2 linked regions of the Mucilaginibacter paludis DSM 18603 genome follow. The protein of the gene in region 1 interacts with the protein of each later gene in a pairwise test. Links are inferred from orthologs where the notes say so. Each region holds a gene or a part of one and is shown on either strand. Other genes may lie near its edges.

What was found.
Region 2: the proteins of MUCPA_RS21230 (region 1) and MUCPA_RS31985 interact in binary tests that used the Escherichia coli proteins (3 or more experiments, as listed by UniProt). The link is inferred for Mucilaginibacter paludis DSM 18603 from one-to-one orthologs.

The regions. Positions count from the first base shown.
Region 1 is NZ_CM001403.1:5,014,849-5,018,170, forward strand. The notes cover bases 160-3,150. They hold MUCPA_RS21230 (LytR/AlgR family response regulator transcription factor), read right to left. Parts: upstream 2,033-3,150; coding sequence 1,286-2,032; downstream 160-1,285. Other genes in these bases: MUCPA_RS21225 (L,D-transpeptidase family protein), read right to left, coding at 192-896; MUCPA_RS21235 (sensor histidine kinase), read right to left, coding at 2,029-3,066; MUCPA_RS21240 (DUF4288 domain-containing protein), read right to left, coding at 3,076-3,150. Outside these bases: MUCPA_RS38315 (hypothetical protein), read left to right, coding at 1-89; more of MUCPA_RS21240, read right to left, coding at 3,151-3,322. UniProt on the Escherichia coli protein: Member of the two-component regulatory system BtsS/BtsR, which is part of a nutrient-sensing regulatory network composed of BtsS/BtsR, the low-affinity pyruvate signaling system YpdA/YpdB and their respective target proteins, BtsT and YhjX.
Region 2 is NZ_CM001403.1:7,519,688-7,522,857, reverse strand. The notes cover bases 18-2,856. They hold MUCPA_RS31985 (glutamate-5-semialdehyde dehydrogenase), read right to left. Parts: upstream 2,142-2,856; coding sequence 894-2,141; downstream 18-893. Other genes in these bases: proB (glutamate 5-kinase), read right to left, coding at 2,153-2,856; MUCPA_RS31990 (Gfo/Idh/MocA family protein), read left to right, coding at 18-893. Outside these bases: more of MUCPA_RS31990, read left to right, coding at 1-17; more of proB, read right to left, coding at 2,857-3,170. UniProt on the Escherichia coli protein: Catalyzes the NADPH-dependent reduction of L-glutamate 5-phosphate into L-glutamate 5-semialdehyde and phosphate. The product spontaneously undergoes cyclization to form 1-pyrroline-5-carboxylate.

The sequences.
Region 1 (3,322 bases):
TGACAGATAGACTTGGAACTGTCAAATTCCTTGTGGATACTGTAACACCTAAGATTAGCGAGGCTATATCAAATGTTAAACCGGAATAATAAATAATACAGTTTAACAAAGTCAAATGTGATTCATTTTCAAACTGCCAAAAGCACCCATAACATGCACTCCTTCCAACCTTACAATAAAAAAGCGCTTCCTCATTTAAAAGCGTATTGCTTATTAACCACTGATACCACTGGCGGGATGCGCCTGCTTTCAAACAGATCATACCCAGCCTTCATGTTGTTCCAAAAGCTAAAATAGTCGGATGCCGCGCAGAGCTTCATATTGGTGGCGTTGAGTTTAAAAGGGAAGATATGTAAAGGTATAGCAGTTTGGCCGGCGGCAAGGCTTTTGTAAACTACGGTGTAAATCTCTTCGATCAAAGGGTCGGTCATGGCGTAGCATCCTATGGATGCGCAGTGCCCGTGAATCATGATATCTGTGCCGGTATAGCCCTTTGATTTTTCTAACTGATTGGGGTACCCAATATTGATGGCCAGGTGGTAGTGGCTTACCGGGTTAAGCTGCCAGGGTGTAATGTAGTAAAACCCTTCCGGGCTTTTGCCATCGTTTATCCGGGTTTTAGTGCCAAAACCTCCGGAAAAATAACAAACCGGGTAAGTTTTAAATAAGCTGTAGGTGCTGTCTTTTTTTACCCAGATCTCAAGAATATGTTCTTCTTTAAATATGCGGATGTAGATGGGGCTGCCCGCTTTGAAACCGCCATTGTTTAGTTCTTTTTCCAGACGGGGCCAAACAGCGGCTCTTACGTCCGCAGCCAGTTTACTGTCGGGCAGGTCGGTTACGGGATGATTAATCAGTAAGAAAAAACTGATCAATACTAACAGGGCTTTAAGCATAAGTTTTTGAAAATGATGTTGCAATATAATGATACGCCAGCAATCTATTACAAACAAAATGCAAGCTCAAGGCGGCCGCATTAAAAAGTTCATTTGATTTTAGTAGCGAAAAAAGGAACCCTGCTGACAAGGGGGCGCCTACGGAGCCAAAACTTATTTTTTTGTCCCCTATAAACAGGAAGCTCCTACCGGAGCTCTTTAACAGTGTATCGTCCTGAAAAAATTTACAGTTTTTTAGATAATCCTGCTAAGTATTTACAGGTTGTTTTTACTCCAGCGGAGTAGCCTGTTTATAGAAAAGGCATTTAACCTGCTTTGGCTTCGTAGGGGCCTCCTCTTACCTTTTTAATGTCCTTGCCCTGAATGTGCAAGCCAGACGAACTATATTATTATATGCCTAAAACACTTTTCAACTTAACATAGCCTGCTTTGCTTACCGGTATTTTGGCCCCCGATTTGAGTATGGCGATATGTGCGTCTTTTTCGTAAGGATCAATGCGGGTAATTTGTTGTACTGCTAAAATGTAGGAGCGGTGTACGCGTACAAACTGGCGCGGATCTAAGGTCTGCTCAAAAAAGCTCATGGTTTTATTTTTCAGGAACGAGCCTTCCTGGGTATGGATGCTTACATAATCGTCGTCGGCTTCCAGGTATTGCACATCCTGAACAGGGATGATCTTCACTTTAGTTCCGGTTTTAACTACAATGCGTTCATGTTGGGCAGGCGACGCGGATACAGTCGAGTTAGTGATTTCTTCGGCGGTTTTCTGCGGCTTCGACGGCGACGATTGATGAAGCCATTTATCAACAGCCTTGGTAAAACGTTCTTTGCTAAAAGGCTTCAGCAAATAATCAACCGCGTGCGTTTCAAAAGCCTTAATGGCATACTCGTCAAAAGCGGTTGTGAAAATAACCGAAGGCGGATTTTCAACCAACTCAAGCATTTCAAAGCCGTTGATCTTGGGCATTTGCACATCAAGGAAAATCAGGTCGGGCTGATATTGGTTAATGGCTTTTACACCTTCAAATCCATCGCCACACTCCTGCAAAACCTCAATCTGCGGAAAATCCATCAAATACTCCCTCACAATTAAACGGGCCAGGGGTTCATCATCTATAATTAAAGCTCGTTTCATGTTAACTGGGGTATTTTTATAATCGTTGTGTATAAATTATCTTCGGCGTGTGTCTCAACCAAATCGTTACGTGCAAACAGCAGGTATAGGCGTCGTTGCACACCACTTAAACCAAAACCCGTTCCCTGCCTTGGCCGGGTGGTTTGCGCATCATAAGGGTTTTGCACCATTAATACTAAATAATTATCGCTAACCTCTGCACGGATACTGATGGTTACCTCCTCGGTGGTATCATACAATCCAAATTTAATAGAATTTTCTACAATTGGCTGTAAAAGCATGGCAGGTAGCAGGGTAGTTCCGCTTTTGCTGTCGCAACTGATTTCGGTAATCAGGCGATGTCCAAAGCGTACCTTTTCAATATCCAGGTACAATTGCAGGTGCGCCAGTTCTTCGGCTAAGGTTACCGGCTCCTGATCGTCTTTTTTGAGCGTACCACGTAAAAAATCGGATAGCTGGTGGATCATTTTCCGGGCTTCCTCCGGGCGGATGCCAATCAATGCGTTGATGGAGTTTAAACTGTTAAACAAAAAGTGCGGTTGGAGTTGCTGGCGCAGGTTATATAGCTCCGCCTCGCGGGCCAGTCTTTCGGCATCCGCTTTGCGTTTATCGCTTTTCTTTTGGTCAAGCTGGCTGTAAAAAATAACGCTCACCATAGCCATACAGCCCACGGCCAGGAAACCAATAAAAAAACGGATAATTAATGATTGCAGCAGAAAATCTTTATAAATCTTATCAGCAATCAATGCCGGTAGCAGCCAACGGGCGGCGGTAATACAAAGTCCGGACAACACACCGCACCAAACTACCAGGTTGATATAACCCTTGGTACCGGGCTGATAGTAGCGCAGGTTGTTGTTGATCAGCCAGCAAGCGGCTGTTAAAAGTATGGTATTAATAACACTGTCAACAATGGCCATATACCAGTTAAAACCAAAGCTATGTATAATATAAGCCTGCATGGCAGCCCATGTTAACAGGCAGGCCACCAGTGTTAAACTTATTTTTGAATAAATAGCTTGTGTTGTTGCCAAGGTTTTTGTTTAACTGAATGAATAATCGGTTTTGTTTAACAGTGCGGATTTGTGATGGGCCCATTTGATATACAGATCGGCATCCGGCTCCTCGTGTATGTTGTAATAAAGTTCGGTGCCATCTGCCAATTCGCTTAATTTATTGAGCTCGGCAACATCAATAAAGTGCCATTGAACGGTTTGCTGCTGGCTGTTAACAAACCGGTCCTGATTTTTACGGCCTAAATCACAAGCTTTTTCAAGAGCCTGTTTTTCA
Region 2 (3,170 bases), 2.5 Mb from region 1 along the record:
TAGCCTCACGCAATTTATTGAATGGTAAAGCCGCGGCGGACGAATTAGGTATACCCCAGGTTTATGAGAGCTACGAAGCCCTTTTAGGCGATGCTAATATTGATGCGGTTTACATCCCGCTGCCCAACCACTTGCACGTTACTTATACCATTAAAGCTTTACAGGCAGGCAAGCATGTGCTTTGCGAAAAACCCATCGGGCTGAATGCCGCCGAAGCACAACAAGTTGCCGATGCAGCCAAACAGTATCCGCATTTAAAAGTAATGGAAGCATTTATGTACCGCTTTCATCCGCAATGGTTAAAGGCCAAACAATTGGTTGACGAAGGCGTACTGGGCGAAGTAAAAACTATCCAGTCGTTTTTTTCTTATTTTAACGATGATGCAAACAATATCCGCAATAAGCCCGAAACCGGAGGTGGCGCCTTGATGGATATTGGCTGCTATTGCTTATCGTTCCCCAGGTTTATCATTAACGGTGAGCCTCAAAGTGTTTTGGGATTGATAGATACCGACCCTGTTATGAAAACCGATAGGATTACATCAGGAATATTAGATTTTGGCCAGGGCCAGAGCGCAACATTTACCTGCTCAACACAATTGGAGCCTTATCAGCGGGTTAACATTGTTGGCACCAAAGGCCGTTTAGAAATCGAAATTCCGGTGAACGCTGTTGCGGATGAACCCGCACGTTTGTGGCTGCAAAATAATAAGGCGATACAAGAGATTACAACGGAGCCGGTAAATCAATATACCCTACAGGCAGACGAATTTTGCAAGTCGATCATAAACAATACCGCCGTACCAACGCCCTTAACCGATGCCGTAGGTAACATGAAGGTGATTGACGCTTTATTTAAAAGTGCAGCCGAGCGGCAATGGGTAAAAATATAATTACCTCACTTGCCCTTCGCCCCTGACGAACCATTTTTCGGTTACCAGTTTTTCTAAAGCAAAGGGGCCGCGCGCATGTAATTTTTGGGTGGAGATGCCAATTTCGGCGCCTAAGCCAAATACCCCGCCATCGGTAAACCGGGTTGAAGCATTAATATAAGCTGCCGCCGCATCTACCTCATTGATAAAGCGTTCCGCCAATTGCATATTCTCAGAAAGGATAGCTTCGGAATGCCTGGACGAATGCAGGCTGATATGGTCCAGAGCCTCCTCAATACCCGCAACCACCTTAACCGAGCATTTAAAATCCAGAAACTCGCGGCCAAAATCGTCGCGCCGGGCTTCGCGCAAATGTGGATAATGTAATTCCTTTAATATATCATGGCTCTCTTCGTCGGCAAATATTTCTACATCATATGCCAACAGGCCCGGCGCAACCAATTGTAAAAAAGGCCTGGCAATGGCACGGTCAACCAAAATGGTATCTAACGAGTTACATACCGATGGGCGGCTTACCTTGGCGTTTACCACCACCGCGGCAGCCTGCTCCAGTTTGGCTGTTTTTTCTACATAGGTATGGCAAACCCCTGCCCCGGTTTCAATGACCGGCACCTTTGAGTTTTCGCGCACAAAATCAATCAATTGCTGTGAGCCTCTCGGGATGATAATATCGATATATTTTACCGCCGTCAGCATTTCCTGGATAAACTTACGGTCAGTCGGCAACAACTGCACGATGGCCTCATCCAAACCAAACTCGCGTAAAACATCGTGTATCAGGTTAACCAGGCAAATATTGGTGTAAAGGGCATCGCTGCCTCCTCTTAACACGCAAACATTGCCCGAGCGGATACAAAGTGCGGCCACATCAATGGTGACGTTGGGTCTTGATTCGTAAATTATGCCTACCACACCTAAGGGTACCGTTTTTTTTTGAATGAACAGACCATTGGCGGTAGTATGCTCCAAAAGTATCTTTCCGCTTGGATCGGGCAGGGCACTGATATCGTTGATACTGGTAAACAGATCGGCAATGCGGGCATCGTTGAGCAGCAACCGGTCCTTTTTGGGGTCGGTATCGGGCATGCGATCCACGTCTCTCTTATTTTCACTAATAATCTGTTCTTTATTTTGCGACAGCACAACGGCTAAACGGCTTAAAACCGTTTTCTTTTGTTCATCGTTAAGTAACTTAATAGCTCCCGATGCCTTATGAGCCTGATATAATAGATTTTCGATAGATTCCATACTTTTGCTAATTAAAGTAAAACGATATCATCAGCGTTGGCAATAATCAGCTTTTGCGTTTTCATATTTTGCAACACATCGTCCGATGATATTTTAGCGCGGCCAACCGCAATGCTTACGTGGTTTTCGTCTAATATCTCAAAAACCTCGCCCTGCTCAAATTTATCTACAACGGCAGTAACGCCCACAGCTAACAGGCTATGCCCGTTTTGCAGGGCCTTGCAGGCACCGGCATCAATCTGCAGGCTGCCCGTTACCAGGCTGCCACTTGCCAGCCATTTTTTTCGTGCAGGCATTGAGCATTTTTGAGGATGGCACAAGGTGCCGGTTTGTTCTTTAATGGCGTTTATTATACCATCATCAGTTCTGATACCGAAAATAACCACCTTAATGCCCATACGGGTAGCCAGGCGGGCAAAAGTTAATTTTGATACCATGCCACCTAAGCCCAGCGACGATTTTTCTTTGTTAGCCAGGCCCAGCGCAGCTTTATCTATTACCGGTATTTCGGGAATTACGTTACCGTCTGCATCTAATACACCGGGCACAGAGGTACTGAATAACAATACCGAAGCTCCAAAACCTACGGCAATTAAGGTGGCAAGTTCGTCGTTATCAGAAAACTTGAGCTCAAGGCTGCTCACCACATCATTCTCGTTAGCTATGGGGATGATATCATTATCCCAAAGCTCCTCATACGTTTTTTTGAGTTGCAAAAATTGGTTCCGGTTTGAAAAATGTTGGCGCTCGCACAAGCTTTGTGCTATGTTGATACCATAGGGCGCAAAATATCCGGCGTATTTACTAAGTAGCAAGGGGTTGCCAATAGCTGCGGCAGCTTTACGCTCGCTAATGGTGGCCGAATAGTTTTTAAGCAGTTTCTTTCCGGCGGCAACCGCGCCGGATGATACCATAACGATATGATAATCATGGTGTATAATTGCCACTTGCCGGGCAATTTCGGCCATTACACTTTCATCCAGATCGCCATTTTGATGGGTGATGGATGCTGTTCCGAACTTAATAACG